DNA from 2 places in the Novosphingobium decolorationis genome. Region 2 is predicted to be linked to the other one. Evidence: riboswitches for the same ligand, from Rfam matches in the RefSeq annotation. Region 2 holds a riboswitch; the other holds the start of a gene.

Region 1 (15,554 bases), 1.4 Mb from region 2:
CGAGCTTGGCAGGCCCTGCCTCTCCTTCCCAGCCGATGCCGCCGTTCAGCGTCCAGTCGGGCGCGTTGGGGGTGCGCTTGCCGGTGAGATCCACCAGGTCAGGCTCGCCCGGTTCCGGCGTGGGGTTGGGGGTGATGTAGGTGCCGGTGCGGCTGTGCGTCCAGGCCGCGCCACCATCGAGGCGGAAGCCTTGTCCCAGGTCCGCCTGCGCGGAGGCTTCCAACCCGTGGACATTGACCTTGGGTACCGAGAGCACGACCGAATTGCCCAGGAACACGGTATTCTGGAAGTTGCTGTAGTCGGTCACGAAGCCTGCGAGGGAAAGGCGCACGCGCCCTTCGGCAAGCTGGCCCTTGATACCCGCTTCCAGCGACTTGACGGTTTCGGCGGCAAAGTTCGCGGTCCAGATGTCCGAGGGGCCGGGAAGGGGGTTGAAGCCGCCCGCCTTGAAGCCGACGCTACCCGTGACATAGGCGGTGAAATCCTTGCTCGGGCGCCAGGCGAGCGAGAGCTTGGGTTGCCACTTGTCGAAAGTCTGCGCGCGGCGGGCGTAGGTGGTGGCGGTGTCCGTGCCGATCGTGTCTTCCTTGCGCCGGTCGCGGTCGTAGCGCAGGCCCAGCGTTGCCTCCAGCGTGGGCAGCACGTCGTAGCTCGCCTGCGCGAAGAGGCCGATCTGGTTGCTCCGGGTTTCGGCGCGCTGCGGCTCGGCGCCGAACAGCAGCGGGCCCAGATCGTCGGTGCGGTCACGTTCGAGACGCTGGAAGAACACGCCTGCGTGCCAGCGCAGCGGGCCGCTCCCTTGCGAGGTCAGGCGCAGTTCGCTGGTCCAGGCCTCGATGTCGACCGGCTGCGATATGGGCTGGATGCCGTCCGGGAACAGCGCAACGCCGTCCAGTGTGACGGGCGTATCGTGGCGGAAGTCCAGCTCTTCGCTGAAGTCCTTGTGGTAGTTGTCGTAGCCGCCCGACCAGGTGAGCTGGAGCGTATCGCCCAGGTCCTGCGCGAAGGTTGCCTGCGCGCCCCACCATTTGCGCGCGAAGCGGCCCTCGAAGTCGCCCTGCGGATCGGTCAGGATCGCGCCGGAGAGGCGCCCGCCGTTGCGCCCCGTGACATTCTCGGACGAGATATAGGCCGCGCCGCCATCCTCGTCGGCCCAGGCGAGGCGCAGGTTGAGGGTGCTGGTCTCGGAGGTCTGGATCTTTGCCTTCAGGCGCAGGTTGCGGCTGGTGAAGCCGTCGACCTTCCTGTCGAGGTAGCTGTTGCGGATGAAGCCGTCGGAATTGCGGTAGGAGCCCGCCAGACGCAGCTGCACGCGCTCCGACACCGGCGCGTTGACGACGCCGTCCGCAGTCCAGGTGAAGCCGTTGCCCATGCCGAGCGAGGCCATGCCGCCTGCCTCGTCGGTGGGGTCGTTGGTGGCAATGTCCACCGCGCCGCCCGAGGCCGAACGCCCGAACAGTGCTCCCTGCGGCCCTTTCAGGATCTCGACGCGCGCGACGTCGTAAGTGCGCAGGGTGAAGAGCTCGGAATCGGCGAGCGCGAGCCCGTCCACGACGTAGGCGATGGAGGGCGACTGGTTGCGGTTGGTCGATACCCCGCGCACTGAGATCATGTTTGTGCCCGGGTCCTGGTCGTTGATCAGGAATACGCCCGGCGTTGCGGCGATGAAGTCGTCTATCGTGGTCAGCTTGCGCCGGGCGATGTCGTCCTGCGTGTAGACCGTGATGGTGTCGGGCACCGCGATCTGCGCCTCGGGGCGGCCGCGCGCGGTAACGACGATGGGGGCCTCGCCCGCGGCCTCCTCGGCATGGGCAAGGGTGGGTGTGCCAAGGCAAAGGCCAGCGCCCAGGAATGTGAAGATGGTAGACGTACGTGTGGCGTGACGTGCGGCGCGTTGTCGCATGGTCCCTATTCCTCCGCCGGCATGAACCGGATCAGGTTCGCGGGTTTGCAGACTTTGCGCGGGAATGCGCCGTGATCCGCCTCTCAGCCCTGACAGCGCCAGGACACCCCGTGGGTTGATGATGTTCCGCGCTTAGGAAAAGCGTGCGCCAGCGTCAATCGTTGCCCGCTGCGTTGCGCTCGCCGCCACCGTCAGGGCCGACACCAGCGGACCACGACAGGCAAAGTCCCGGCTTGGAAAATTGCAGGATCGCACTATCCGTAACCGCGATGACAAGCTCCTCGACCAAGGCCCGGGATCGCGACGAAATCCTTGATGCGGCACGAAATGTTCTGGCGCGCGAAGGACTGTACCATTTCAGTCTGCGTCTCGTTGCGCGAGAGGCGGCGATGTCTGTCGGCAAGATCCGCTACCAGATCGGGGACAAGGCGGCTTTGCTGGAGGCTGTCGTCGCGCGGGAATGCGAGATCATCGACGCGCGGCGTGACCAGTGGCGCACGCAGCTGGCCTCCTGCCCGGAACTGGACCCTGCCAGCGTGACCGATATCGTCACGCAGGTCCTTGACGAGGTGTCACAGGACGGGCGCGTTTCGGCAATCGTCATGGCCGAGATCTATATCCAGGCCCATCGCGATCCGGCTCTTGGGCCGCTGCGCGCGCGGTTGTGGGCGCACGACCAGGGGTTCTGGCAAGGCCTGTTCGAGGACTGTCCCGAGGCCCGGGGGCTGGTGCACCGCATCGCGTGCTATGGCGTGGATGAGCGTGTCTTCAGTGTCCTTCTGGGGCAGAGCCGCGACTACCGGCTTCTGCGCCAGTCCACCTTGCGGGCGCTGCTGCGTCCTGCCGGGGCGCACGCTCGCAGCGCGGTGAGCGCCTGGCATCTCCACCTCGTCGCGCAACTGGCCGGTCCGGCGCAGGCGGCGCTGGAGGGGGCGAGCGAGATCAAGGGCACCAAGGCGGTGCTGGCAGGGCAGATCGCCGACGCCATGGCCCGCGAAGGAGTGGAAGCGATCTCGTTTCGCCAGATCGCGACATCGGCCGGGGTGCCTCTCTCCACGCTGACGCACCATTTTCTCTCGCATCGTGACCTGGTGCTGGGCGGTGTGGAGGAACTGTACCGGCGCATGCGCGCGTCGCTGGGGCAGCCCGGCGATGCGCGCGCAGGACGCCAGGTGCTGCTGCTGACCCATGAGATGGCGCTCGGCGCCCTGCGCGATCCGCGCCTCACGCCCTTTGCGATCGACATGCGGCGAAGGCGCGCGGAAAATGTCCACGCGCAGGTTGCCCCTCTGATTGATGGCGAGGGGGATCGCGCACGCAGCCAGGCGTTCACCATGGCGCTGATCGGAGAGGCTATTGCTCTGGGCGATGAGGGGCAGCCACTGGACAGCACCGCATTTCCGGAACGGCTGCGCGAACTGGCCCGCGATTAGGCCGAACGAGTGTGCTAATTGCGAATTATATGCCGAATATTTGACAGAACGAATGTCTTAAAACGGCAATGGCCCACTCCTATCGGGCGCTCCTGACGCACAACAGGGACGCCCGATATGCACGCCTTTGATTCCACCAGATTGCCTCTCCGTCTTGCTACGGTGCTCTTGACTGGGAGCGCCCTTGTCTCTTCGCTGCCCGCCATGGCTGCCGCCGGTGAACTGGCCGAGGACACCGTGGCCGCGCCCGGCCAGCTCCATGAAATCACCGTGACCGCGCAGCGCCGCGTGGAAAACAGCCAGGATGTGCCGCTCGCCATCAAGTCGGTCGATGCCGATGCTCTGGCGCAGACCGGCTACACCGACTTCACCGATATCCAGTACATGGTCCCCGGGGTACAGTACGATCCCACCCAGGGCGCGGCCTTCCAGATCCGCGGCGTGGGCAGCCGCTCCTTCGACTTCTCGAACGCCAAGTCGGTCAGTGTCGTGGTCGATGGTGTCGTGATGGACGGCCAGCGGGCCAATGGCCTCATCGGCATCACCGACATGGAGCGCATCGACGTGCTGATGGGGCCGCAGGGCACCCTGTTCGGCAAGAACGCGACCTCGGGCGTGATCTCGGTGACGACTCGCAAGCCCGAACTGGGCGTCACCTCGCTGTCGGCCAGCGGCAGCTATGGCGAACATGACGAGCGCATTCTCAACGCAACCCTCAACGTGCCGCTGGGGCGCGACGTCGCCCTGCGTGTGTCGGGCTTCGATCAGGCTCAGGACGGGTTCGGGCGCAACGTCACGCTCGACCGGACCATCGGTTCGACCCACGAATACGGTGGCCGTGCGCGCCTGCTGGTCGATGCCGGGCCGGACCTGGAGTTCATCGCGCGCGCCGACTTTGCCCGCCACTGGGATTCCAGCGTGCGCACGCCCGCGGGCAACCAGCCCGAGAACGTCGCGCAGATGCTCGCCGAACTGGGCGTGTTTCCCGATGGCCGTAGCGCTGACACCGCCGATGGCAGCTTTGGCGAGATCACCACGCGCGAATACGGCGGCTCGCTGGAGGTAAACCTGGGCCTTGGCGAGCATCAACTGAAGTCGATCACGGCCTATCGCGAAACCGCCTACGACAATTCGACGCCTGTAAACCTGCTCCCGCTTGACCAGTACGCGTACGTTCCCTTCAACCTGGGCGAACTGGATACCAACAAGTTCAGCCAGGAATTCCAGCTGGCCTCGCCCACCGGCGGGTTCGTGGAATATGTCGTGGGGGCCTTCTACAACAAGCTGAACGCGCAGCAGACCCAGCTGCAGTGGGCGACGCTGGGCGCGCCTGTCTACGATGCGAGCGGCGCTCCCATTGCTCCGCTGCTCTACGCGATCACGGGCGCGGCAGGGGTGGCCGACGCCAATACCTCGCTGTTCGATTCCACGAACGAGACCGCGGCGGCCTTCGGGCAGGTCACCTTCAACTTCACCGATCGTTTCAACCTGGCGCTGGGCGGGCGTTATACCCACGACTGGAATTCGCAGAGCCTGGACTTCATCTGGCTCGATCCCGAGCCGATCACCGGCTACAATCCGACGTTCGCGGGCACGAGCCCGGCGCCTGTCTATCCCGATGGCAAGGTCACGGGAGGGAACTTCTCCTACCGCATCGCGCCGACCTTCCACCTGAGCGACGACGTCATGCTCTACGCCACGTACTCGACCGGGTACAAGCCGGCGGGCATCGCCTTTGTCGGCAACGACTACAGCCCCTACCGCAAGGAAACCGTGAAGGCCTGGGAAGCGGGCATCAAGTCCGAATGGTGGGATCGCCGCCTGCGCGTAAACCTCGATGTCTTCCTTTCGAACTTCAAGGATTTCCAGACGACCATCCTGACCACCATTCCCGACGGGCAGGGCGGTGAACTGCAGGCGACCACGATTGGCAATGCGGGGGCCTTGCGCACCAAGGGCGTGGAAGGCGTGATCGCGCTGGTGCCGGTGCCTGGGCTGACCCTCAATGGCTCGTTCACCTACACCGATGGCGAGTTCACCGACTACGTCTACAACGAGACGACCGACTACACCGACACCGCGCTCACCAATTCGCCCAAGTTCTCCAGCATGGTTTCGGCCGATTACGAGCACACCTTCGCCTCGGGCCTGGGCGCTCGTGCTCACGTGGACTACGCCTGGCGCAGCGAGTACTGGACCGTCACCGGCCAGCCCGACTACTCGCATGTCGATGGCTATGGCCTGGTCAACGCGCGCGTGACCTTCACGCTGCCCGACAGCAACATCCGGTTCGGCGCCTATGCCCGCAACCTGTTCGACACCTACTACTCGACGGGTTTCCAGAACTACGGTGCGGTCGGGATGCTGCACTACACCTCCCCATCGGCGCGGCGCACGCTGGGCGGCTTCATCTCGGCGGACTTCTGATGCGGGGCCGGATCACACGGACCCGCGTGCTGGGGAGTGCCTTGCTGGCGCTCCCCCTCTTCGCGGTGAGCGCGCAAGGCGCCCCGCCAGCGCCGCGGGCCGACACGCCCGAGCGGATCGATGCGCCGGACCTGCCCGGCGCGACGCCGATCAACCATCTCCAGGTCCTGGGAACGCACAACAGCTATGCGCTGCCGGTCGACCGGCGCCTGGTTGAACTGATGCGCCCGCGCTTCGAGGCCATGCTGGCCGCCTTCGATGCCCTGCCCGAGGAACGCCGCGCGCTGATGGCCGAGGAGCATCCCAACGGGATCTCCTTCGACGATGCCCTGAACTACCTGCACCCCGACCTCACCACGCAGCTGGACCTGGGCATGCGCAGCCTGGAGCTCGACGTGAACCCGGACCCCGACGGTGGGCGCTATGCCGATCCCGCCGGGTATCGGGCGCTGCGCCGCGAGGGCATTGCGCCGGGTTTCGCCATCGACGAAGCGGCGCTCGCCAGACCGGGGTACAAGGTGCAGCACATCGTCGACTATGACTTTCGCAGCCATTGCACCCTGTTCGTGACCTGCCTTGCGCAGATCCGGGACTGGTCGGACGCCCATCAGGGCCATGTCCCGCTCTTCATCCTGGTCGAGGCGAAAAGCCAGGGGCGCAAGCTCTTTGCCGATTCCGCCGAGCCGCTGCCCTTCGACAAGGCTGCCTTCGACGCGCTCGATGCCGAGATCCTCTCGGTCTTCGACAGGTCCCGGATCATCACGCCCGACGATCTGCGCGGGGAGCACGCCACGCTCAACGCCGCGGCACGGGCAGGAAACTGGCCGCGCCTGGAGCGCGCGCGCGGCAAGGTGATGTTCCTGATGATTACCGCCAACGGGCCGCAGGGCGCGGCGGCCTATCTGGAAGGCCATCCCTCGCTCGCCGGGCGCGTTGCCTTCCTGCGGGCCAATCCGGGCGAGGACCACGCCGCCTTCCTGATGTACGACAACGCGATCGTGCGCGAGGACGAGATCCGCAAGGCCGTGGCCGAGGGCTATCTCGTGCGCACGCGTTCCGACATCGAGACCTACGAGGCCAGGGCCAATGATATGACTCGTGCCAACGCCGCGCTGGGCAGTGGTGCCCAGATCGTCTCGACCGATTTCGAGCGGCCGGGCAATGTCTATGGCACGCCCTATCTGGTCCGCCTCCCGACCGGTGAGGGCGCGGCGGCGCGGCTGAGCCCTGCGGCCGGGGGGCAGTAAACAGGGCCATTTCCCGATGGCCGTGGAGCACGTTGGAAGGGGGCGGTTCGGGGTCGGACCGCCCCCTTTTTCGTAACAGAGCCAGGCGCGCGGCTAGAAGGCGGCGCGGGCGCCCAGCGTGACCGCACGTCCGACCAGCGGGGCGCGGTAGCGCAGGGGGCTGTTGTGCGCGCGGGCCTCGGTGTTGGTGAGGTTCGTGGCGTCCACGAAGATCTCGATGTCGTGCGCGCTCAGCGGCAGCTTGTAGCGGGCATGGGCATCAACCAGCCAGTAGCCGGGGCTTGCGGTTTCATCCTGCGAGAAGCGGGTCTGCCGGGCAAAATGGACCGTGCCCGCCGAGACGCGCCAGCGCGCGCCGGAGAGCGCAGCATCGGCGCCGTAGCGCGAAACCGGCATGCGCGGCAGGTATTCGCCATCGAGCTGGCGGCGGTAGTATTCGGCGGTCCACTGCGCGTTCGAGGGATAGTCGAAGTTGAACGGGCTGTAGTCGTCGGGGGCGTGGAAGCGGGGCTTACCCAGCACGTGGTCGGCAAAGACATGGAGTTCCAGATCGCCCGGGCCGACCTGCGGCACGCGCAAGGTCGCCTCGCCTTCGATGCCCTTGAAGCGCGTGTCGCCCTGGCGCCACTCACGCACCGGCAGGGTGCGGCTGATGCCGGTGTTGCCGAGGTAGATGTAGTCCTCATAATTCACCCGGTAGCCGGTCACCGAGAGCGTGAACGGCGTGAGGTCCAGCGTTCCGCCCAGTTCCCAGGTCTGTGAGCGCTCCTTGCGCAGGCGTCCATCGCCCTGCTCATCGGACAGCGAGGCGAAGTGGTTGCCGTTGGCGTAGAGCTCGTTGACCTCGGGCGCGCGCTCGCCCAGCGCGTAGCGGGCATCGAGGTGCAGCCAGGAGAGCGGCGTCACGCGCAGAGCGCCAAAGGCGTTCCACAGTCGGAAGTCGCGGTCCTGGGCGTAGCTGACGCCGAGCCCGCGGCCATCGCGCAGGCTGGTCTCGTCGAGGTCCTGCTCAATCCAGTCATGGCGGCCGCCTGCGCTCAGGCGCACAGGGCCGATGGTCAGACGTTCCAGCGCGAAGAGCGCAAGCTTCGTCGTCTCGACACTGGGCAGGTAGGCCGTGTCGCTGCGGGTCTCCAGCTTGCGGTGGTTGACCTCGCCGCCGAGGACGCCCGTGAGCGGGCCGAGCGCGGCCTGGGTCAGTTCCAGCCGGACGGTGTCGGAGTGGATTTCGAAGGCGCTGGCGTCGTTGCCGTCGATCCGCTCGCGATCGTGGCTGCGCACCGAACCTGCACGCAGGCGCACGGCGGCAAGGCCCGGCAGCGGCGCATAGAGGACCCCGTCGATATCAAGGCGCAGCTGCTCGGCCGCGATGGCGATGGGCGAGGGGGAAGGGCTCGCGGGCGTGACCGACTGGAAGCCGGGAACGCCATAGTCACTGCGATAGTAGCCCGCCGCGAGCCCGAAATAGCCCTGGCTGCCGACATGGCTGGCGCCCAGGTTGACCGCGACTGTCTCGAGCCCGCTGTTGACGAGCTTGCCCTTGCGGCCCGGCGCCGGGTCCTCGATGATCTGCTGCTCGGCAGGCGTTGCATCGACGTAGCGGCCCTGGTCCGGGTCATAGGCCCACTGCGGGCTTGCGGTGCGCACCTGGCAGATGCCCTGCAAGGTGACGTTCGTCACCAGGTCCGCCCAGCTGCGGCATTCGTCGGCCTTGGCGAGGCCGGGAATGTCGAAGTCACCGGCATGGCGATAGAGCATGTCGGCGTGCCAGGCGAAGTCGTCCTTCCCGCCGTCGAGCCGGGCCATGGCGGTGACCGGCGTGTTGAACCCTCCGCTCACTTGCGCCCGCCCGGACAGAGGGGCCTTTGCGGCGCTGCGGGGAATGCGTCCATCGCGCAGGTTGACCGCGCCGCCGATGGCGTGGCCACCGTAGAGCACGCCGGCACTGCCATTGAGGACCTCGATCACGTCGGCGAGGAAGGGCTCGATGGGCGCGGCATGGTCCCCGGTGATGCCCGACATGTCGTCGAGCGCGAGGCCATTGAGGCGCAGCGCGACGCGGTTGCCGGCCTGCCCGCGAATCTGGGGCCGCCCGGCAAGGGGGCCCTGGTAGCTGTTCTGGACCCCGGGCAACCGGGCAAGCGTCTCGCCCAGCGATTGCGAGCGCTCCTCCTCCAGCGCCTCGCCGGCAAGCACGCGGGCCGGGGCGCTGGCAAGGTCGCTCGCGCGGGCGACCTCTTCGCGCTCTCCGGTAACGAGGATGTCGGTGTCGCGGGGCGGAGCGGCCAGCGCTCCGGAATAGGGAAGAAAGAGAGCTGCCGAACCGGCCAGCAGGGTAACGTGTCGCATGGCGTCCCACCTGTTTCGAAAGGAAGCGCCTTCAAGCTATGTTATGTTATAACGTCAAATATGGAGTGCGTTTTTTCCACGACTACCGTCAGTTAGCATGTGCCATGCGTGGCAATGTCCCGGAGATCTGCGGGTCAGGACGCCCTAGCGCCCGGCTGGCGAACACTTCGATCCCTACCGTCTCACAACTTCAGGCTCTCTCCATGCGGATGCTCACGCGGCGAATAGTTCGTGTCACGAATTTTTTGCCGCAGTCCCGTCGACCGGATCCGAAACCCTGAGCAGTCTCCGCAATGCCCCGGGCGAGCACATGGCGTGCCGCAAGAACGAGAACGGACGGGGCCCGGGTACACCAATTCACGGATCAACGGGCTGAGGATTTCGGAGCTTCACGAGGGCTCCGAAGGGCGCCGCATGTGCGTCGGGTTCCTGCATGAGGGCAGGGGCCGGGGGGCTGCGGGTATGAAGAAAAGAAGCTCTTAGGGGGTAAAGCATGATGTTTAAGCACACGAGCCGGCTGCTCTTGTCGACAGTCGCATTCGCGCCGCTGGTTCTCGGGGGAACCCAGGCGGCCCATGCCCAGGCCACGGCGCCTGCGGCCCAGCAGGGCCCCGCGCAGTCCGGGCTTGGCGACATCGTCGTGACCGCGCGCAAGCGCAAGGAAAGCGCGCTCGATGTTCCCATCGCGATCAGCGCGCTTTCGGGCGAGGACATCCAGTCGCTCAACGTCCAGACGGTCGAGGATCTGACCGCGGTGACGCCGGGCATGAACCTCAACAACTCGATCACCGGTTCGGGCCGCTCGGACCGCAGCCAGACTGCTCTCATCATCCGCGGCATGGCGCCTTCGCGCGGCAACCGCACCAGCTCGACCTTCATCAACGGCATCCAGGTCTCGGACGGCACCGTGACGGGCGTGTTCGACTTCGAACGCGTGGAGGTGCTGAAGGGCCCGCAGAGCGCCTACTTCGGCCGCCAGACCTTTGCCGGCGCGATCAACATGGTGACCGCCGAGCCGACCGACTACTTCACCGGCTATGTCAGCGGCCTTGCCGGCACGGACGACTATTACGACCTGCGCGGCGCGGTCGGCGGGCCGATCATCCAGGACGTCCTGAGCTTCCGCGCGACGGGCCGCTACTTCACGCGGGACGGCTCGTGGAAGAACAACGCCGAGCCGGGCAAGACGCTGGGCGATCAGAGCACCCGCAGCGGCACGCTGCAGCTCAAGTTCACGCCGAGCCACAACTTTACCGTCAACCTGTTCGGCATGGTTGCCAACGACGATGACGGGCCGGGCGCCACCGGCGTGATCCTGGGCTCGCAGTCGAACTGCAACCTGGGCGCGCAGGACCTGCCCTACTTCTGCGGCACGCTGCCGGGCCTGCTGCCCGGCCAGCCCAGCGCGCGCACCGAGGTCAATGCGGGCGTCGCCAACATGCTCGAGAACTACTCACCGATCATGAACCAGGACGAGCAGATCGACCACTTCGGCATGACGCGGGACAGCAACCACTTCAGCGGCGTTGCCGAATACGTCACCGAAGGGGGCACCTCGATCACCAGTCTGACCGGCGTGAACCGCAATTCCTGGACGGTGCTCTATCCGCTCAACGCCTATGCCTCGCCCTACGAGAACACCTTTACCTCGGGCGAATTCGCGCAGGAGTACACCGACTGGCCGCTGATGATCCAGCACGAGCAGAAGGACTTCTCGCAGGAAGTGCGCATCGCCTCGAACCAGGACGGTCGCTTCCGCTGGATGTTCGGGGGCAGTTACCTGTGGGCCAAGGGCTACGAAGGCTACTCGGAGATCTACTACTTCACCGGGATCAACAGCGCCTTCTCGTCCACCAGCGAGAACAAGACCTGGGGCGGGTTCCTGGGGCTGTCCTATGACCTCACCGACCAGCTGACCGTCGACTTCGACGCGCGCTACCAGTCGGACAAGGTCATCAGCCGCACCGGCGATACCGATGACATCGTCTACCAGCGCACCTACAACAGCTTCCTGCCGCGCGTCAGCCTGCGCTACAAGCCCGACCTCGACACCATGGTCTACGCCACCTACTCGCGCGGCGTGAACCCGGGGCTGGGGCTCGACCCGCTGGAATCGGCCGATCCCGCCTTTGTCGACGACCTCATCGCAATGGGCGTGACCCGCGGCGTCAGCCCGGAATACCTCGACAACTTCGAGGTCGGCTTCAAGGGGCGTTTCTTCAACGACCGGCTGATCGTCTCGGGCGATGTCTACTACGACATCTGGACCGACAAGATCACCGAGCAGACCCTGATCATTCCCAACAACAGCGGCGGCATGCCCGAGATCTCGTGGTTCTTCACGAACATGGGCAAGGTGACGCTGAAGGGTATCGAGCTTGACCTGACGGCGCGTCCGATCGATGCCCTCACGCTGACCGCGCGCGGGGCGATCAACGACACCAACATCGATGAAGGCCTGTGCTCGACCTGCGCGCAGCTGACCGGTTCGGACGACGTCTCGGGCCAGAGCCTGCCGTTCGTCTCGAAGTACTCGGCACAGGTGAACGCGGAATTCGCGCAGGCCTTCGCGCCGATGCCGGACTACGAATGGTACCTGCGCTCGGAGCTGTCCTACAAGTCGGGCGTCTACGAGAGCGAAGGCAACTTCGCCAAGACCGACGCCTCGACCAAGGTCAACTTCCGCGTGGGCCTGCGTTCGGACAACGTGTGGATCGAGGGCTTTGTCACCAACGCCTTCAACGACAAGACCTACACCAGCGTGCAGCCCAACTGGGACCTGTCGAACCCGAACGCGACCTTCCAGGAGAAGGACGTGATGTACGTGGGCCTTCCGCAGCTGCGGACCTGGGGCGCGCGTATCCGCTACGACTTCTGATCCCGATCCGATCTGCAGGGACCTTCTGCCGGTCCCTGCCCTCGGTTCCTGCAAATGCCCGGTGTGCGTCGTGCACGCCGGGCATTTCGCGTGGGGGAAGGGGCGCGCTCCGGGGCGGCGATCCTTGTGGAACGCGCATGTACGAAAGCGCCCGCCTTCCCAGGTCCGGGAGGGCGGGCGCGGATGGTATGAGAATGGGGCGCGCTAAGGCTTAGCGGCCGAGCGTGCGTTCCTTCAGTGTAACTTCGACCGGGGTGCCCAGGTCCTGCGCGGAATGGCCCGCGGCGAACGTGTAGCGCCCGGCCGCCTGGACGAAGGCCCCGTCCGTCCAGTTGGCGAGCAGACGTGGGTCAAGGGCGATCTCCACCTTGCGGGCTTCGCCCGGCGCCAGGTCCACGCGCTGGAAGCCGACAAGGCGGCGCGTTGCCCCGTTCGGACCCGAGGTGAGATAGAGCTGCACCACATCGGCTCCGGCCTTTGCCCCTATGTTGCGCACCGAGACGGAGGCCATGGGCGCGCCGCCGGGAGCCGGCTCCACGCGCAGGTCCTCATGGGCGAAGCGGGTGTAGCTCAGGCCATGTCCGAAGGGGAACAGCGGGCTCAGGCCTTTCGCGGCGTACCAGCGGTACCCGACATCCGCGCCTTCGGTGTACTCGACGACAAGGCGCGTGCCTTCAGGTTCGCCAAGGCCCGGGATTTCCGGGCGGACCAGCTGGCTCTCGTCACGCGGGAAGGTGACGGGCAGATGGCCCGAGGGATTGGCCTTGCCGGTGAGGATGTCGGCAATGGCGGCCCCGCCTTCCTGCCCCGGATACCAGGCCTCGATTACGCCCTTGACCTTGTCCAGCCAGGGCATCTTGATCGGGTTGCCCGACTGGATGACGACCACGGTGTTGGGATTGGCCGCGGCAACCGCCTCGATCAGCGCGTCCTGGCCCTCGGGTAGGGTCAGGCTGCCGTCGAGCGCCTCGCCCGACCAGGCCGTGACGAAGACGATCGCGATCTCCTTGCGCGCGGCGAAGCTGGCGGCGGATTGGTGGTAGTAACCGCTGTCGAACTCCACCTGCGTGTCGGGCAGGGCTTCTTTCAGGGCCTTCAGCGGGGAGGAGGGGAAGTAGACGGCCTTGGCCCAGCCGCCCCAGCTCTCGCGCCCGCCGATGGGCAGGGTCGCAACCTCGCCTTCAGGCGTGACCTGGCTCGATCCGCCGCCGGTCATGACACCCATGTCGGCATGACCGCCGATCACCGCGATCGACTTTGCGCTGGCGGCAAGAGGCAGGATATCCTCGGCGTTCTTGAGAAGGACGATACCCGCAGTCCCGGCCTCGCGCGCGACCCTGGCATGGGCAGCGTAGTCGATGGGAGCGGGCTCGCTGGGAAACGGCGCGTCCGCGCCCACCGCGTAGACCGAGCGCAGGATGCGGCGCACTGCCTCGGATACGCGCGCCTCGGGGATGCGCCCCTCGGCGACGGCCTCGCGCAAGGGGGCGCCGACGTAGACATCGGGGTCGAGCTGGGAGCCCGACTGCTGGTCCATCCCGTTGACCACCGACTGGAGGCTATGCACCGCGCCCCAATCGGACATGACCCAGCCCTTGTAGCCCCAGTCCTCCTTGAGCACCGTGTTGAGCAGGAACTCGTTCTCGCAGTCGTACTGGCCGTTGACGAGGTTGTAGCCGCACATCACCGCGCCCGGCGCGCTTTGCTCGATGGCGATCTGGAAGGCGAGCAGGTCGCTTTCGCGAAGGGCCGGTTCGGCAATGTGGGCATCGAGCGTCATGCGCAGCGTCTCCTGCGCGTTGAGAGCCATGTGCTTGATCGTGGAGACGACCTTCTGGCTCTGGATGCCGCGGATCGATCCGGCGGCCATGAGCCCTGTAAGCAGTGGGTCTTCGCTCAGGTACTCGAAATTGCGGCCGTTGCGCGGTTCGCGGATGAGGTTGCTGCCCCCGCCGAGCACGACGTTGAACCCCTTGGCGCGGGCTTCCTGGCCGACCACGGCGCCGCCCCGCTCGGCCAGCTCGGGCGAGAAGGTCGCGGCCAGCGAGATGCTGGCGGGCAGAGCCGTCGACCAGTCGCCCTTGCGGACCTCGGAAGGGTTGGTGACGCCAAGGCTGGCGTCGGTCTCGTAGAGCGCGGGCAGGCCAAGGCGCGGGATCGGCGGGACGTAGCCGACCGCCGGATGCGCGCCTTCAGGGACCTGCGCGAGGCCGGGCAGGTCCAGCGCCATGGGGCTGTCGAGGTAGCGGTAGCGCTCCTCCTAGGTCATGGCCTTCTCGGTTGCCCGCGCCCGTGCATCGGGATCCTCCGTGCCCGCCGAAGCCGGGCCGGAAACCTCCTGCGCGCGCTGGGCTTGTGCCAGCGCGGTCGAGGAGAGGCTTGCGGACAGGAGAAGAAGTGCGGCGTTGAGGCCGGACCGGGGTGTCATGGGGCAGGTGCATCCTTGCTCGATTGGGGGGCGACGCGGCGTCGCGCGCTATCGAGCGCCAGCCTCCCCCGGCCGGACGCAGCAAGGCAAATGGCGGCTCGCCTCTGTCCATGAAGCGAACATTGCGCCGCGTTCAAGGCGCTTTCGGGATGTCCTTTTTCATCAGGCGCCGGGCGGGGTGCCGGCGTCCTGGTCCTGGGGAAGGTCGATGGGCGTAGCCTGGCAGATCGTGCGCAGCGCGTTCTTGAGGCCTTCCTCGATGGTGGGGTGGTAGAAGGGGAGGGAGAGGAGTTCGCTCGCCGTGCGCCCTTCCTGGATCGCCCAGGCCAGCATGTGCGCCAAGTGCTCGCCTGCGGGTGCGACCATGTCGGCGCCGATCAGCCGCCCGTCGGGCGCCGCGGCGTGGAGGGTGAGCAGGCCGGCGTTGCGGCCTTCGACACGGGCGCGGCCCTGGTCATCGAAGTCGGCGGTGCCGGTGACCGCGCCCTCGTCCTCAGCTGCGCCAATGGTCGCGACCGTGGGCTCAGTGAAGATCATGCTGAAGGGGACATGGCGCTCGGCCGTCACGGGAGCGGGGAAGGCCGCTGCGTTGCGCCCGGCGATGGCCCCGTCGTGCGAGGCTTCGTGCAACAGGGGGAGGTCGGACGCGACGTCGCCAGCGAGGAACACCGCGCTGTCGCCGCAGCGCATGGTGCGCCGATCGTGGAAGGGGACGCCCTTGTCATCGCAGGCGATCCCCGCTGCATCGAGATCAAGGTCGGTTAGCTGAGGGGCCCGACCCAGCGCGGCGAGCACGAGATCGTACTGCGCTTCGCCCGCCTCGTCTTCACCATCGGACCACTCGATCCGCGCGCTGTTCTCTTCGGCGTGGGGTGTCACCTCGACCCCG
Region 2 (15,554 bases):
GCGATCTACGCGCTCATCCACAAGCTGGAGAAGGACGGCGGCGTGTGGTGGGCCAAGGGCGGCACCAACCGTCTGGTCGCCGGGATGGTCTCGCTGTTCGAACGTATCGGGGGGACGGTGCGCCTGGGCGACAAGGTGACGCAGGTCCACACCGTGGGCGACATGGCCACCGAGGTCGAATGCGCGAGCGGCTGGCGTGAGCGCTTCGATGCCGTCGCCAGCAATGGCGACATCATGCACACCTACCGCGACCTCCTCTCCGACAATCCGCGCGGCAAGAAGGTGGCCAAGCAGCTTTCGGCCAAGCGTTTCTCGCCCAGCCTCTTTGTCGTCCACTTCGCGCTGGAGGGAACCTGGCCGGGCATCCCGCACCACACGATCCTGTTCGGGCCGCGCTACAAGGGCCTGCTCGACGATATCTACGAGCACGGCGTGCTGCCGCGCGACTTCTCGATCTACCTCCATCACCCGACCGTCACCGACCCCTCGATGGCGCCCGAGGGCAAGAGTACGTTCTACGCGCTCGTACCCGTCGCGCACATGGGCAAGCTGCCGATCGACTGGGACGAGGTGGGCCCCGTGCTGGAAAAGCGCATCCTCGCCGAAGTCGGCCGCCGCCTGGTGCCCGACATCGAGGACCGCCTCATCACCAGTTTCCACTACGCCCCGACCGACTTCGAGGCGGACCTCGCCGCCTACAAGGGCAGCGCTTTCAGCCTTGAGCCGATCCTCACGCAAAGCGCCTGGTTTCGCGGCCACAACCGCGACGACACGCTGCGCAACTTCTATCTCGTGGGCGCGGGGACCCATCCCGGCGCAGGTATTCCGGGGGTCGTCGGCAGCGCCAAGGCGACGGCGAAACTGATGCTGGAAAACCTGCTGTGAGAGCGCGCGAACTGGCCGCTCTTCGCCAGGGGTGGGGCTGGACCGGGATCGAGTTTTCCGAGATCGTCGCCAACTCGCTTTTCGGGCACCTTCTCGTCACGGATCGGGTGGGCACGTTTCACTATGTCGATCCCGATATCCTGGGCGTGCAGACGCTGGGCGACGAGGCCGCGGCGAAGACGCACATGGAGCTGGGCGAGACGCAGGCAATCTGGCGCGCCGATGCCCACGTCGAAGCCGCCGACAAGCGCCTGGGCGCTCCGCGCGTGGGCGAGGTCTATGGCTTCACCCCGCAGGCGCTCGTCGCCGGGGACTATGCGCCGGAGAACATGGTGTGCGTGGAGCTTGCCGCCTACATTCGCATGACCGGCGATCTTGCCGATCAGATCAAGGACCTGCCCGAAGGGGCGCATGTCCACATCAAGGTGACCGACTGAAATGAAACGTCTTGCTGTCTACTGCGGCTCGGCCACGCCTCAGGATCCGCGCTACATGGAACTGGCCCGCGACGTCGGGCGCACGCTGGCCGGGCTTGGCATCGGCACGGTCTATGGCGGCGGGCGCCTCGGCCTCATGGGCGCGGTCGCGGCAGGTGCGCTGGAAGCGGGCGGCGAGGTCATCGGCGTGATCCCCGAGGCGCTCACCGCCACCAATGGGCGCGGTGGCGAGGTCGCCAACCACGACTGCACCGAGCTGCACATTGTCAAGGATATGCACGAGCGCAAGGCCGCCTTCACGCGCCTGTCGGACGGCTTCATCGTCCTGCCCGGCGGGGTCGGTACCATGGACGAGCTGTGGGAGGCGGTCAGCTGGGCGCAGCTGGGCTACCACGACAAGCCGGTCGGTGTGCTCAACGCCTTCGGCTTCTACGATGGCCTGCTTGCCTTCAACCGCCACATGGCCGAAGTCGGCTTCGTGCGCCCCGCCCACCAGGGCATCATCCTGGCCGAGACCGAGCTCGACCTTCTGCTTGAGCGCATGCGGGCGCACGAGCCGATCGTGCCGATCGTGCGGATGGATCCGGGCACGCTGTGAGATCCCTTATCCGTTGCAGGACCATGACCCTGGCATGACCCGCCCGCCGCCTTACGACCGCGCGGCGCTGGTGCGCTTCGCCCACCAGTCGATCCGCAAGGGCTCGAAGAGCTTTTCCGCCGCCAGCCGCCTGTTCGACCGCGAGACGCGCGAGAGGGTCTGGCTGCTCTACGCCTGGTGCCGGGCCTGCGACGATATTGCCGATGACCAGGACCACGGGCGGGGCCGCGCGCGCGGTGCGGTTGGTGGACATGCCGGGCTCGATCCCGAATCGCGTCTCGCCACGATCCGCACATTGACCGAGCTTGCCATTGCGGGCGAACAGACCGGATCACCTGCCTTTGACGCGCTGGGGCAGCTCCTGTGCGAAGTGCCGATCCCCCAGGTCATGCTCGAGGATGTGATCGCCGGGTTCGAACTCGACGCGCGCGAATGGCGGCCCCGCTCGGAAAGCGACATGCTGCGCTATTGCTATCACGTGGCGGGCGCGGTCGGGGTGCTGATGGCGGCGGTCATGGGCGTGTCGTGCGACGAGAACGATCCGGAAGCGGCGGACACGCTCGACAGGGCCTGTGATCTGGGGCTTGCCTTCCAGCTCTCCAACATCGTGCGCGATGTCTGGGAGGACGATGCCAACGGGCGCTGTTACCTGCCCGTCGAATGGCTGGTCGAGGCCGATATTCCGCCGGGCGAGCACACCAAGCCGCACTACCGCGCGCGGCTTGTCACCATCGTGGCCAGGGCCTGCGCCCTCGCGCGCGGCTACGAGGAATCCTCGCGCGCCGGGGCGATGCGCCTGCCCTTCCGCCAGCGCTGGGCGATCCTGGCCGCGGCCAATATCTACGGCGGGATCGGACGCGAGGTGGAGCGGCTGGGCGCCCATGCCTGGGACCACCGCGTCTCGACCTCCAGGCTGCGCAAGGCGGAATATCTTGCCGCGGCCTGGCACGAGGCGCGCGGCGGCATCGCCCCGGTGCTCGAACGTCCCGGACTTGGGCGGCGCGACCTGATGGAGCTGGCCCGGGCGGACTAGCTCTGGACAGGCGGGCCGCCATGGCTCAGTCTCCCCTCCATAAGACAAAGGGGGAGATGCGCACACGATGCCAGATCTTGCACTCGCGCCGGCCTGGACGGCGATTTTCCTGGGGCTCTTCGCGCTCTTCGCCGGGATCGGCGAACTGCGCCAGCCCGGCCACTGGCACAAGCTGATCGGCGAGATCGTCGGCTCGCCCGCGCTGCAGATGGTGACGGGCCTTTTGGAACTGTTCCTGGGCGCGGTGATCTACCTCGCCAATCCCTGGGCCTCGCCCGACTGGCTGTCGAGCACGCTGAGCGTGGTGGGTGGGCTCCTGTGCATCGAGGCGTTGATGGTGCTCGCCTTCTCGGACGTCTACATGGCCTTCTGGCTGCGCCGTTTCGGGCCGCTCTCGCGCCTGTGGTGTACCTGCTCGATCATCATCGGCCTAGCGCTCATCGCGGTGGGGCTGTTCCACTTCGGTGTGTTTCCGAGCAGCTGAGCAGCGAGGACGAATAGGGCTGGACCAGCGCCTGCGCGCGGTCCCACCCGGCGCGCAGCCACGTCTCGTGCGCCTTGGGATCGGGCGGGAGGATCACCGGCATCGTCTCGCGCCCCTCAGCGCGCAGTGCGGCGTTGGCTGCGCAGGTCAGGATAGAGAAGGCGGGCACCTCGCTGTCCTTCCAGACCCCGGCAAAGGCGAAGATCGGCTGGTCGGCGCAGGAGAGCCAGAGCTGGCGCCGCGTGCCGTCGACGGGCGAGGGGCGCCCCCACTCCATGAAGGCGGTCGTGGGCACCAGGCAGCGAAATTCCGGGTTGCGCAGGTTTCCCGTCCAGAACGGGCTGTCCAGATTGCGAGCCGTCAGGATGCCGTGCGGGCGTGTATCCGTGGCCGATTTCGGGGGCATGACGCCCCACAGCCGGGGAATCATCCGGCGCGGCTGGCGTGTCTGGGGCATGGGGCCTGCAATCGCCTCGCGCCCGGCCGTAAGGACGGGGGCGAATTGGCCGGGGCCGACATGGCCTCCCGCCCAGGGGTCCTCGCGCGTGTCGGTCTCGAAAGCACGGCCCACGGCCGCAGCCGGGGCATCGAGGCGGTAGAGCATCGTCATGGTCCCTTCGCGCATCGTCCCTTCCCGCGCACGGGTCAAGGCGCGCCGTGCAACGCTGCGCTAGGTGAATGGAGCCTTGTGTGGTACAGCATCTGCGCGACGTCGAATTTTGTGACGGACTTTGCCGGTTGATAGGCGCCCGAATCCGGGCCCGTGCGGAACTGCACGGGCAGGACCATGGCGCACTTTGGGCGACGAATTTCCATTCGAATGATGAACTGACGCACCCTCCCGCGTGCATGTGGCACGCCGGGAACCCATAGTTATTGCATTAAGGACATCACCATGCCCATCGGCACTGTCAAATTCTTCAACACCGAAAAGGGTTACGGCTTCATCGCTCCGGAAAACGGCGGCGAGGACAGCTTCGTGCACATCAGCGCGGTGCAGGCTTCGGGCCTGGCTTCGCTCGAGCAGGAACAGCGCGTTTCCTACGAGGTCGAGACCGGCCGCAACGGCAAGAAGGCCGCGGTGAACCTCGCGCTCGCCTGATCGGCTTGCACGTAACCCGGACCGGCCTTCGCGCCGGTCCGGTTTTCGCTCCGACCTGCCATTCCAACCCGAGGAAATCCGGAGCATGAGTGTAAGCTACAAGTTCGCCACCGAGCAGGCCGATGCGGCCGCGAAGGCCGCTGACGAGGCGGTTCTTGCCAATGTCCGCGAGCGCGCGCTGCGGTCCGAAACCGCCTGGCGCACGATGGCCTCGCAGGCCTTCAAGACCGAAGAAACCCGCCGTCGGCGCGAAGAAACCGCCGCCAGCGCACGCGACGAGGCCTGAGCCTTTCGCAGGGGCGCTATCTCGCGGCCCCTCTGGACGCATCTGCAAAGCGTCCCTACCATCACACCTATCCCCGGGGAGCCAGCAGGGCGTTCGCGTCCACCGGCTGAGAGTTGTGGGTATGCTCCACAAGACCCGTCGAACCTGAACCCGTTAATACGGGCGGAGGGAGTGGACGGTGATTCTGGCAGCTTCCCGCCGGGAATCCGTACTCCATCTCTCACGCCCTCGATCAGAGAGAAGCGTGTATGGCCGACATCAACAGCAAACTGGAAATCGGTGTGACCACCGGGCCCATCCGGGGCTCACGCAAGATCCATGTTCCCGCGCAGACCAACCCGGCGATCCGGGTCGCGATGCGCGAGATCGATCTTGAACCTTCCAGTGGCGAACCGCCGGTGCGGGTCTACGACACTTCCGGGCCTTACACCGACCCTGACGCGGCGATCGACATCTCGGCGGGCCTCGCCGCGCTGCGCCGCGACTGGCAGTTCGCCCGCGGCGATGTGGAAGAGTACGCGCCGCGCGAGGTAAAGCCCGAGGACAACGGCAAGACCGGGCCGGATCGTTCCGGCGGCGTGCCCGCGTTCCCGACCGCGCTCAGAAAGCCGCTGCGGGCCAAGGCGGGGGGCAACATCTCGCAGATGCACTACGCAAGGCGCGGCATCATCACCCCCGAGATGGAATATGTCGCCGAGCGCGAGAACCTTGGCCGGGCGCGGCTGGCCGAATACACCCGCTCGGGCGAGAGCTTCGGCGCGTCGATCCCGGACTATGTGACGCCTGAATTCGTGCGCGACGAGGTCGCCCGCGGCCGCGCGATCATCCCCAGCAACGTCAACCATCCCGAGTGCGAGCCGATGGCGATCGGGCGCAATTTTCTCGTCAAGGTCAACGCCAACATCGGCAATTCGGCGGTGGCCTCGGACGTTGCCAGCGAAGTCGACAAGATGGTCTGGTCGATCCGCTGGGGCGCGGACACCGTGATGGACCTCTCGACGGGCCGCAACATTCACGACACGCGCGAGTGGATCATCCGCAATTCGCCTGTTCCCATCGGGACGGTGCCGATCTACCAGGCGCTCGAGAAGGTCGGGGGCGTCGCCGAAGACCTGACCTGGGACGTGTTCCGCGACACGCTGATCGAGCAGGCCGAGCAGGGCGTCGACTACTTCACGATCCATGCCGGCGTGCGCCTGCCCTATGTGCCGCTCGCCGCCAAACGCCTGACCGGCATCGTCAGCCGCGGCGGTTCGATCATGGCCAAGTGGTGCCTCGCCCACCACAAGGAGAGCTTCCTCTACGAGCACTTCGACGAGATCACCGAGATCATGAAGGCTTACGATATCGCCTACTCGCTGGGCGATGGCCTGCGCCCGGGCTCGATCTACGACGCCAACGATGAGGCCCAGTTCGCCGAACTTTATACGCTGGGCGAACTGACCAAAAAGGCGTGGGCGCAGGACGTTCAGGTCATGATCGAGGGGCCCGGCCATGTGCCGATGCACAAGATCAAGGAGAACATGGAAAAGCAGCTGGAAAGCTGCGGCGAAGCCCCGTTCTACACCCTGGGGCCGCTCACCACCGACATCGCGCCCGGCTATGACCACATCACCAGCGGTATCGGCGCGGCGCAGATCGGCTGGTACGGCACCGCGATGCTCTGCTATGTCACGCCCAAGGAACACCTTGGCCTGCCCGACCGCGACGACGTCAAGGTGGGCGTCGTCACCTACAAGCTCGCCGCTCACGCCGCCGATCTTGCCAAGGGTCACCCGGCCGCGCAGGTGCGCGACGATGCGCTGTCCAAGGCGCGCTTCGAGTTCCGTTGGCGCGACCAGTTCAACCTGTCGCTCGATCCCGACACGGCCGAACTCTACCATGACCAGACGCTGCCCGCCGAAGGCGCCAAGACCGCGCATTTCTGCTCGATGTGCGGACCCAGGTTCTGCTCGATGAAGATCAGCCAGGAAGTGCGCGACTTCGCAGCCAAGCAGAACCAGCCTTCGACCGGCTTCATCGCTGCCCAAGACGCCGAAAAAGGCATGGAGGAGATGAGCAAGGTGTTCAAGGACTCCGGCTCGCAGCTCTACATGGGGCAGGGCGAGCGCGAACACGATTGATTGCAGGGCCTGCGGCAGGCCATTGCGGGATAACAGAACGCCGCCGCACTCACCCGAGTGCGGCGGCGTTGTACGTGTCATCTGACCAAGTTCAGGCGCCCAGTTCGCTGGGCGTGATCCAGCGCGCTCGGAATTCCCAGTTCAGGGTTACGCCATCGACACCTGTGACACGTATGTTGATGTGCTTCGTGCCAGAGCCGCCACTGGTCAGCGTGGCGTCCATGGTGCCGAGGCTTTCGCCAACGTAGATCGGGGTGACATTCGAGGCGAAGGTTCCGGTGGCCGCGTTGTTGTTTGCGCGGCACAGGACCTTGTAGGCCCCCGCCTGGGAAAAGCCTCCGTCCTGGCGCGCCGTGACGGTGACTTCGAGCAGGCCTGCGGTGTCATCCTCGATCAGGATGCGCCCCGCGGTCGCCGTGGTTGCGTTCGTGGTCTGGCAGCGACCGACATAATCCTTGTCCACGCGGATCAGGGCATTTCGGATATTGGCTCCGTTTACGTTCGAGTTGAAGCTCGGGAAGAGCTTGTCGCAGCGACGGACTTTCCCGATGTCGAGGGTGAAGCGCAGATCCGTGTTGCCCGTACCGGTTCCGATATGTCCGATATCTGCGCTTGCATTGCCCCATCCGGTGAACTCGGCCACGCGCGGGGGGCTGTTCGGGATCTGTCCTGCCTGGAGCGAGAGGCCATAGCGCTGGGTGGGTATCTCCTGCGTGTCGATGGCCGTGACCGTCCCGATCGAGATGTTCTTGAGCGAGGACCCCGGTGTGGGGAAATTGGCCGTTGAACCGGGATAGAAGGAGACGCCGTCGTACGTGTCGGGTGCGGACTGTCCGCTGTTGATCGCGGTGACGCTTGCAATGTGGATGTTCTCGCCGTTCTGTATGTAAAGCCCGTAGTACCCGTTCTCCTCGGCGTGAATATGGCCGATGTAGCCATTCGTGGGGAGGGTCGAGAAGTCATCGCCGTGGACGATGAGGACGCCGTTCTTGGCATTGCCCTTGGCCAGGATATAGCCCGCGTAGAACCACTCGCAGCCGTAGAACTCTATGCCATGGTCGTTGTTGTCGAGCAGTATCGCGCGCTCGACCGAAATGACTCTGGGGCCCGCGTTGCCGTTGCTGGCGTTGCGCCCGAATGCCAGTCCGTCGCGCTCGTTGTCGTGTGCGTAGACTGTGCCGAAGAAGACTCCATAGGGACCGTAGGCACCGGTGCTGTCGCCCACGTTGATGCCGGAATAGCGGTTGGAATCGGGATTGCCGGTGCCGTTGTTGTAGGCGTGGATATAGTTCACGAAGATGGAGGTGCTGGCGACCGAGGCGAGGTTGTGTTCAAGCACGAACCCGAAGCGCCAGTTGTCGTGGACTTCCAGATTGTTGATGAAGATGTTCTGGCAGCCGCCCTGCAGGCGCAGGCCATGGCCCCAACAATTGCGGACCTCGAGGCTCTCGATGTAGATTTCCTCGACGCCTGTGAAGTCCACGCCCAGACCCGCAGAGGTGAACGCGTCCAGGCCATTGTTGCCATCGATGATCGTGTGTCCGCCGAAATAGACATAGCGCTTGCCCGCGCTGCTTGTCCCGATCACATAGTTGTTGCCCAGGGCGTCCTGCTTGAAAACGGCCCCCGGCGTTGAATCGAGACCAAGACCGTCTGCAATGTTGAGCCTGCCCATATACGTGCCGGGAGGGACGTCGAACGTGCCCTTCGTGGGAGCAAGGGCGGCCGCCGCGGCGAATGCGGGTCCGTCGGCGTCGGTGCCGTTGCCGATGGCCCCGATCCCGGCCTCACGCAGTGAAGCGCGGCGGGCATCGAGCAGTTGCTGCAGGGTGCCTCCACCTTGTGCGCCCACGTTCTGCGCGCCGCTCGAGGATGCCAGAAGGGTGGAGGTGGCGACCGTGCGCTGCAATTCCGCCTGGCTGTCGTTGTGGCGATAGATAGCCAGCAGTCCACCAGAATCGACACCGAAGAAGTCGCCTTGCACGGTCCCGGCAAGGCCTTCGGCGGCGCTCGAGTAAGTTGGGCCTGCGAAGGCTTCCGCGGTGCCGCTGAAGCTTTCGGCTGCAAGAGCCCAGGACCGCGCGCTTTTCGTGGTGTCTCCCGCAGGGGATGTCTCGGCTTCAGCCCAGGCCTGGGCCAGGGCGATCTTGGCATTGCCTTCGTCGCTCACCTGGGCCAGCGCGTCGTCCCGGGCATCAAGGACATCGCGCGCGGCGCCGTCCACCATGGCCCTGGCGAGTTCGTTCTGCCGTTTGGCCTCAGCCGTGTTTTCGCCAGCATAGACCAGGGTGCGATCGTCACGTTCCTCGAAGATGGCGAGCGGCCCTTCGGTGATGGTGATATGCGTCTTCATTGCGTGGGAGCTCCCTTCTTGATGGTGAAGCGGCCAAAGCAAAGGACGCGCCGGGGCTCCCCGGAAGGAGTCACGTAAAGCGTGTGATGCAGTTCGATGTCCTCCTTTTCGGGGCGGGCATCTGCGACGGCCTCGAGTGTAGCCTGATCGATCTGGGGGCGGATCGTGGTCCCGCCCACGGTTTCTGCGGTGCTGGGGTGGGGATAGTCGGGATCGAAGGTCGAGCTGACACCTTCGGCTCCCTCGTCCGCCGTCTCGAGGGTGAAGGCATTGGCGCCGCCCGGCGCGCTGGAGAAGGCCCAGCTGAACTGGGCAAGGGACCAGTCGTCGTTCATGCGCACGAGGTCGGCAAGTCCGGTAGTTCCGCCCCACGGCGCATGCCGGAAGGCGGTCAGGTTCAGTTCGAATGGCATGGTCGCAAATCCTTGATCAGACCGGCACGGAAGGGAGGAAGCAAAAGCGGCAAGGGCGGGGCGAGGCGCGATGGTCACAGGACAGCGCGCGCCGGTGGTCCGCCGAGTGCTGTCACGGGCGGCCTGTCGAGGTCACCACAAGCCCGAGCGCGTGCCGCAGGAGGGCCGCGCGATGCCTGGCATATGAGGATGGGAAGGACGCTTTCTGCCGCTTGCCTTCAGGCAATGCAGAAACAACGCATCCATAAGTTCGCTTTTTGTTCCATATCTTGCGGCGATTGTCAAGCCACTCGGTAAAATTGCCTTTCACAGCCCGTCGCGTCGAGGGCTGCTGGCCAGATCAAACGTCTGTTCAAGATAGCATTTCCTTTGCTCCGTCCGTGTTCCGTGTTCCGAGTTCCCGATCCAGAGGAGGAGGACGGAGGCCGCAATTGGCGCAGGAGCCGCGACATTCGGTCCGGGCTCCTGCGCGAATCGGGGCAGGCTTGCGCTTACGAGGCGAACGTCGTCTCGAGCGTGATCTCGCACGTCAGGAGCTTGGAGATGGGGCAGTTCGCCTTGGCCCCGGCGGCGATCTCCTCGAACTTTGCCTTGTCGAGCCCGGGGACCTTCGCGCTCAGGGAAAGGGCGCTCTTGGATACCTTGAAGCCATCGCCATCCTTTTCGAGCGTGACTTCGCAGGTCGTTTCCAGGCTGCCGTCGGTATAGCCCTCGCCGGCCAGGGCGAAGCTGGTGGCCATCGTGAAGCAGGATGCATGGGCCGCGGCAATCTGCTCTTCCGGATTGGTGCCAGGGGCATCTTCGAAGCGCGTCTGGAAACCGTAGGGCGCGTCGAGCGCGCCGGACTTCGTGGCGACATGGCCCTTGCCGTCCTTGCCGAGACCTTCGTAGCGGGCGGTGGCGATGTTGACGCTCATCTGGGGCATTCCTTCCTTTGCTGGGGTGGTGTTTCCCAAGCGCGTGAAGGCCGCGCGTAGTTCCCCGGATAGCGGATTCGGGTACGGAACTTGTTGCACTGCAGCATGGTTTGGGAGGATACTCACTCGCCCACCAAGGAGTCGTCCCGATGCCCGCTGCCAAACCCACTTCGAATGCGCCGCCGACCGCGGCGCTGCACTGGCTGCAACTGGCCAGTGAGGCCTGGTGGATGTGGGCGGAGGCCTCCAGCGTCATCGCGATGCGGACCGCCATGATCGCGTTCGAGCGGCCAGGACACGGGCGCGAGGCCGAGCGGATGGTGATCGAGAAGCTGGCTGCCGCCTTCAGCCTGTCGCAGCGTCTCGCGCAGGCCGGGCCGATGGCACCGGAACAGGTGATGCAGACGATGCTGGCGGTCTATTCGCCGCGTGTCGCGGCCAACCGCAGGCGCCTGACACGGCGCCTGCAGCGAGGTCATGGGCGCGTCAGGACCGCTTCCTGACGAATTCGGCGCGCAGGACGAGGCCCTTGATGCCCGGGTACTTGCAGTCGATTTCCTGGGCATCGCCGGTGAGGCGGATCGAAGGGATCAGCGTGCCGCGCTTCAGCGTCTGGCCCGCGCCCTTGACGTCAAGATCCTTGATCAGCGTGACGGCATCGCCATCGGCCAGCAGGTTTCCTACCGCGTCGCGCACCTCGACGGTGTCCTGTGCCGCGCGCTTGGCCGCCAGTTCGCTGGCGGGCATCCAGTCGCCGCTCTCTTCATCGTACACGTAGTCTTCGTCGTCGCTCATGCGGGATCCTTCCGGGCAAGGTCCGGGCCATGGCAGAGTGTACGGTAAAATGGGAGCGTAAAACGTGGGGCGCAGGTTGCGAAGCAGGGACAGGAGAGAGGGACACGTCGCTCCTGTCCCCGCTCCGCGCTCCTGGGACCCGAAAGCCGTCAGGAGCGGTCACGCCGGACCGTGCGAGGCGGAAAACGACAAGGCTCGACGCGCTCGCATGAAAACTCTTGGCCTCCTGGGAAAGGCCATAGGGCAGATCGTAAGGGAGCTTGTCGCATCGACAAAAAACGCCCTTTACGGTGCCCGCCTGCTGGATAGCGATCCCGCTGGCTGCCTCGCCCCTCTAGCACTCATGCGTCGGGCCGCAAGGGAAGAGGGCTCTGCGTTGTTGCAAATTGTTCACATGCTCAAATAGAATTTGATTGCAGCTGTTTAGCCAGACTTTCGTGGCATGGTTCGGCGGGCGCCTTGTCGGTTTGGTTCCGCTGGAAAACGGGCTAGATGCGCACACATACAGTCCCGGCCCGTGCAAGGAGAAAACCGTCCCGATGACCGACCAATCGACCGAACTGGCCATCCGTGCACGCCGTGCGGCCTTCAATACCGCGATTCGCGAAGGCGATGCCACGGCGATCGGTCCGATTCTCGCGCGTGACTGCGTGATGCTCACGGGCACGGACAGCGCGGTCATTGCCGGGCGCATGGCGCAGGTGAAGGTATGGAAGCGCGACTTCGCGAGTCCCGGGCGGATGGTCTACGCGCGCCTTCCCGATCGGATCGAGGTGTCCGCAGTCGCGCCCATCGCGATGGAGTACGGGGCCTGGCACGGGATCGTGGTTGGCGCCGATGCGCCGGCGGCTTCGGGGAGCTACGTCGCGAAGTGGCGCGAGGGGCCCGGCGGCTGGGTCATCGAGGCGGAAATCTTTCTTACCCTTGCTTAACGCTATGCCGTAACCATCGATCTCCTCGTCCTGCCACATTCGCGCACTGCCTCGCGGGAGATTGCGTAGTGCGAGGTTTACGCCTCGAAGGGGTTTCGATCCTATCCTGCCATAGAGGGAAATTACGCAAGGAGGAGACGCCGAGATGCTGAGCCGAAGTGGGGCATCCCGGACACTCGCGCCGTGCTGGTATACGCGACGCCATGTTCCGGCGGGGGCGCGAAGCCGCGATGCCGACGGGGTCGTGACCTGCACCTGCCGCCACTGCGGTCGCCGCATCCGCTCGCGCGACCGGGGCCAATGGGATCTGGCCGAAGGTATCGATCTCGATGCCCTGCAGGAGCAGTCCCGGACCGGACATTTCTGCGTGGTCGACACGCTCGATGGCATGGTGATCGCGCGCTATCCCATCGCGATGGACGCCGACGAGGCGTGGATCCGCACGAAGATGCAGGAGATCAGTGCCGAGTACGATGTCGCCGCGTCCGGGGGCGAACTCCAGATCCGGATCGTGCCGGGACGCCGCGAGTCTCGCCTGAAGCACTGATCCCGAATCGCATGGCTCGGGATGGTAAGGGTCAGTTCAGCGCATTCTCGGCATCGCGGACGGCCTGGGCGGTCTCCTGCGCGCGCCGCGCGGCGTCATCGAGCGTAGGGTTTATCGCCCCCGAGCGGCTCTCCGATCGTTCGGAGCGCGGAGCCTGCGCGTAGGGTGCCGCCGGGGCAGGGGCGGAGTCGTCCGCGGACGAGGGGAACAACCAGTCCGGCAACGCGTGCGCACCTGCGGCATTCCTCTCGTCATCACGGGCATCGCCAGGCAAGGTCTCGGGCGCCTGGTCGATTTCATAGGGGGCTGGTTCGGCGTCAGGCAGATCGGCGAATGGCTCGTGGAGCCCGGGGGCCTGGCCAATCGTGTCCGGTTCGCCTGCTCCGTAGTGTTGCAATGAGCGGCCAAGGTCGCTGCTGGCCAGCATTCCGCCAAGAAAGGCGAGGCCGGCAATCGCCAGGAACCAGGTCAGTACGCGCATTGCTCATCCATCTCGTGTCGTGTTCGGCGCGCCCGCATCCCGAGGGCGCCTTCGCACTTCGTCATAACCGGAGCAGGGCGGACGCACAAAGGGCGCCTTCCACGGGGAAGGCGCCCTTCACGCGCTGGATCTGCAGCGAACGGGGTTGGGAGAGAGGAGGAAAGGTCCCGTTCGCGCGGCCTGCGATCAGTCCGCGAGGACGTTGTCGTGCAGGACTTCGTCCTTGGTGAAGCTGACGTAACGGTTGTTGTACATGCCGGTCACGCGGTCACCCTTGACGTAGAGACGGAAGGGGACGCGGCCTTCGGCCTTGCCTTCGATGACCGTGATCTTGCCCTTCTGCTGCGAGGTGTAGGCGTAATCGACACCCTCGTGCGAGAAGTTGCGGGCTTCGCTGGCCTGGGCCGCGGCGGGAAGAGCAACGGCAGCAACGGCAGCGGCGGTGAAAATCGACTTGAACATGGCAAAATCCTTATGTGGTTGGGGTTGCAGGACTTGCCCTGGCACCTCTTGTCTTTGTTGCGATGCAGCATCCGCATAATCGCCCTTGCACGCAATGCAGATTTCGGAACCAAATGGTGCATAAAGTGCAACATAGGTGCTAAAACCATGAGATTTAGCGCGAAACGACACTCGAGATTTCATAAGTGCGATGGCTATGGCGCATTGATATTCGCCTGTCGGATAAAAAATCGCCCTCGAACCTTTTTGCACTTCGCGATCGGAACAGGCAGAGGGCGACGTGCGAACCCGGTTTGGAGGATTATCTGGAATGCCAATGCGTCGTGCGTATGTCGAACATGTCCTTGTGAGCTGTCTGGCGGCACTGATTCTTGCAGGATGCCAGTCGAACTCCGAGTCGGTGCCCGGCGACGCCGATGATTCGCGTCCCTGGAGCGCCATCGCGCCGGATGAAACCGTGCAGGCCAGCGGAACCGAGCCCTTCTGGGGTGTGCGGGTGGAACGTGGACAGATGATCTACACTGCGCCCGATCTGTCGGAAGGACAGGAGATCGCGGTCACGCGCTTTGCGGGGCGCGGAGGCCTCTCCTTCAGCGGCGAACGGGATGGCAAAGTCTGGACGCTGGCGATCACACAAGGGGTGTGCAGTGACGGCATGTCGGACCGCAGCTATCCGTTCACGGCAACCCTGGCGGACGGCCTAACGACACGCCAAGGCTGCGCCTGGAGTGCGGCAAGACCCTATCGCGATGCGAGCTGAGTTGTCTCGACCGGCGCTGCTGGGGTGTCCATGGCCACAGCGGGGCTGATGCCGATGGGTTCGTCAACCTCGGCCCGCGCCGGGGTGAGGTCCTGCGGACCCGGTTCCACATAGAAGCTGGGGCCGTCGAGCTGGAGCGGGGCGTTGTACGTGTCGCGCCAGTCGGGGCCGATCGGGGCCTTCATCCGCGTGGGCATAACGGCGCCGGTCAGGCCGCCAAGCAGGAACGAGGCCGACACGGCCAGAACCAGTGGCTTGGTATACGGCACGAAGTTTCTCCTTTGCCCCTTTCCGCAAATTCAATGCCGCAGGGGCAAGATGGTTCCATCAGGCATCGCCGCCCTGATGTGCCATGCGCCTTGTTTGTGCTGGAGAAATAGCAGTACTTCCCGGTTCGGAAATCCTATTGCATTGCAAAATATCTGTTTTTTAATCGAAAATTGCGCAAACTGCTTTTCTTCAACGGCTGATTCTGCTAGACGATGTCTACGGGAAAAGAAGATGATCTCGCGGCAAAGTCGGGACGTCTTCGGGAAGAGGATGCGTGTCATGAAGCAATTTCTGGCAATGCTTAACGCGGGCCTGATCGTATACGCCCTGTCGATGACGGGACGTTCGGAGCCGCTTCTGGATTTGTAGAGCTTGGGCGCACTGTTCACCCCCTGTGCGCCCACCCTGACCCCCGAGCGGACGATCTGGCCCTTTCACCGATGCGGACCGTCTGACCCACGTTGAAAACATGCCAATAGAAACGGCGTGGGGCAGGTGATCCGGGAGAAAGAGGCAGATCGTCTCGGGGATGTGAAGCTGGAGGAGAAGCTGCGCGGCCCAAGGTCGTGCAGGCCGGTACGGTCCGGCCACGAAGTCGGACCGACCAGAACGAATGGACCTCGCCTTGAACTGACGAACGGCGAAGGAACACACGAACGGACACCGAGGGAGGGGA

Evidence for each region. A riboswitch is a leader RNA that binds a small molecule or an ion and turns the genes downstream of it on or off. The one in region 2 is predicted to bind thiamine pyrophosphate.
Region 1: another riboswitch for thiamine pyrophosphate. It lies ahead of HT578_RS14835 (TonB-dependent receptor); the one in region 2 lies ahead of thiC (phosphomethylpyrimidine synthase ThiC).

The regions. Positions count from the first base shown of each region.
Region 1 is NZ_CP054856.1:3,181,684-3,197,237, forward strand. Features, by position in the region: gene HT578_RS14835 (TonB-dependent receptor) at 1-1,903, opposite strand, end outside; TPP riboswitch at 1,895-2,024, opposite strand; gene HT578_RS14840 (TetR family transcriptional regulator) at 2,173-3,336, shown strand; gene HT578_RS14845 (TonB-dependent receptor) at 3,499-5,763, shown strand; gene HT578_RS14850 (Ca2+-dependent phosphoinositide-specific phospholipase C) at 5,763-7,010, shown strand; gene HT578_RS14855 (TonB-dependent receptor) at 7,104-9,359, opposite strand; gene HT578_RS14860 (TonB-dependent receptor) at 9,883-12,237, shown strand; gene HT578_RS14865 (beta-glucosidase family protein) at 12,449-14,467, opposite strand; gene HT578_RS14870 (hypothetical protein) at 14,498-14,665, opposite strand; gene HT578_RS14875 (dihydrolipoyl dehydrogenase) at 14,828-15,554, opposite strand, start outside.
Region 2 is NZ_CP054856.1:1,808,267-1,823,820, reverse strand. Features, by position in the region: gene HT578_RS08315 (phytoene desaturase) at 1-885, shown strand, start outside; gene HT578_RS08310 (T6SS immunity protein Tdi1 domain-containing protein) at 882-1,322, shown strand; gene HT578_RS08305 (LOG family protein) at 1,324-1,920, shown strand; gene HT578_RS08300 (phytoene/squalene synthase family protein) at 1,955-2,953, shown strand; gene HT578_RS08295 (hypothetical protein) at 3,021-3,437, shown strand; gene HT578_RS08290 (SOS response-associated peptidase family protein) at 3,391-4,062, opposite strand; gene HT578_RS08285 (cold-shock protein) at 4,333-4,539, shown strand; gene HT578_RS08280 (hypothetical protein) at 4,625-4,825, shown strand; TPP riboswitch at 4,890-5,013, shown strand; gene thiC (phosphomethylpyrimidine synthase ThiC) at 5,074-6,948, shown strand; gene HT578_RS08270 (right-handed parallel beta-helix repeat-containing protein) at 7,040-9,301, opposite strand; gene HT578_RS08265 (hypothetical protein) at 9,298-9,714, opposite strand; gene HT578_RS08260 (OsmC family protein) at 10,206-10,631, opposite strand; gene HT578_RS08255 (hypothetical protein) at 10,781-11,134, shown strand; gene HT578_RS08250 (alkylphosphonate utilization protein) at 11,118-11,426, opposite strand; gene HT578_RS08245 (YybH family protein) at 11,966-12,358, shown strand; gene HT578_RS08240 (hypothetical protein) at 12,504-12,905, shown strand; gene HT578_RS08235 (hypothetical protein) at 12,937-13,386, opposite strand; gene HT578_RS08230 (hypothetical protein) at 13,573-13,848, opposite strand; gene HT578_RS08225 (COG3650 family protein) at 14,165-14,608, shown strand; gene HT578_RS08220 (hypothetical protein) at 14,590-14,877, opposite strand; gene HT578_RS08215 (hypothetical protein) at 14,908-15,159, opposite strand.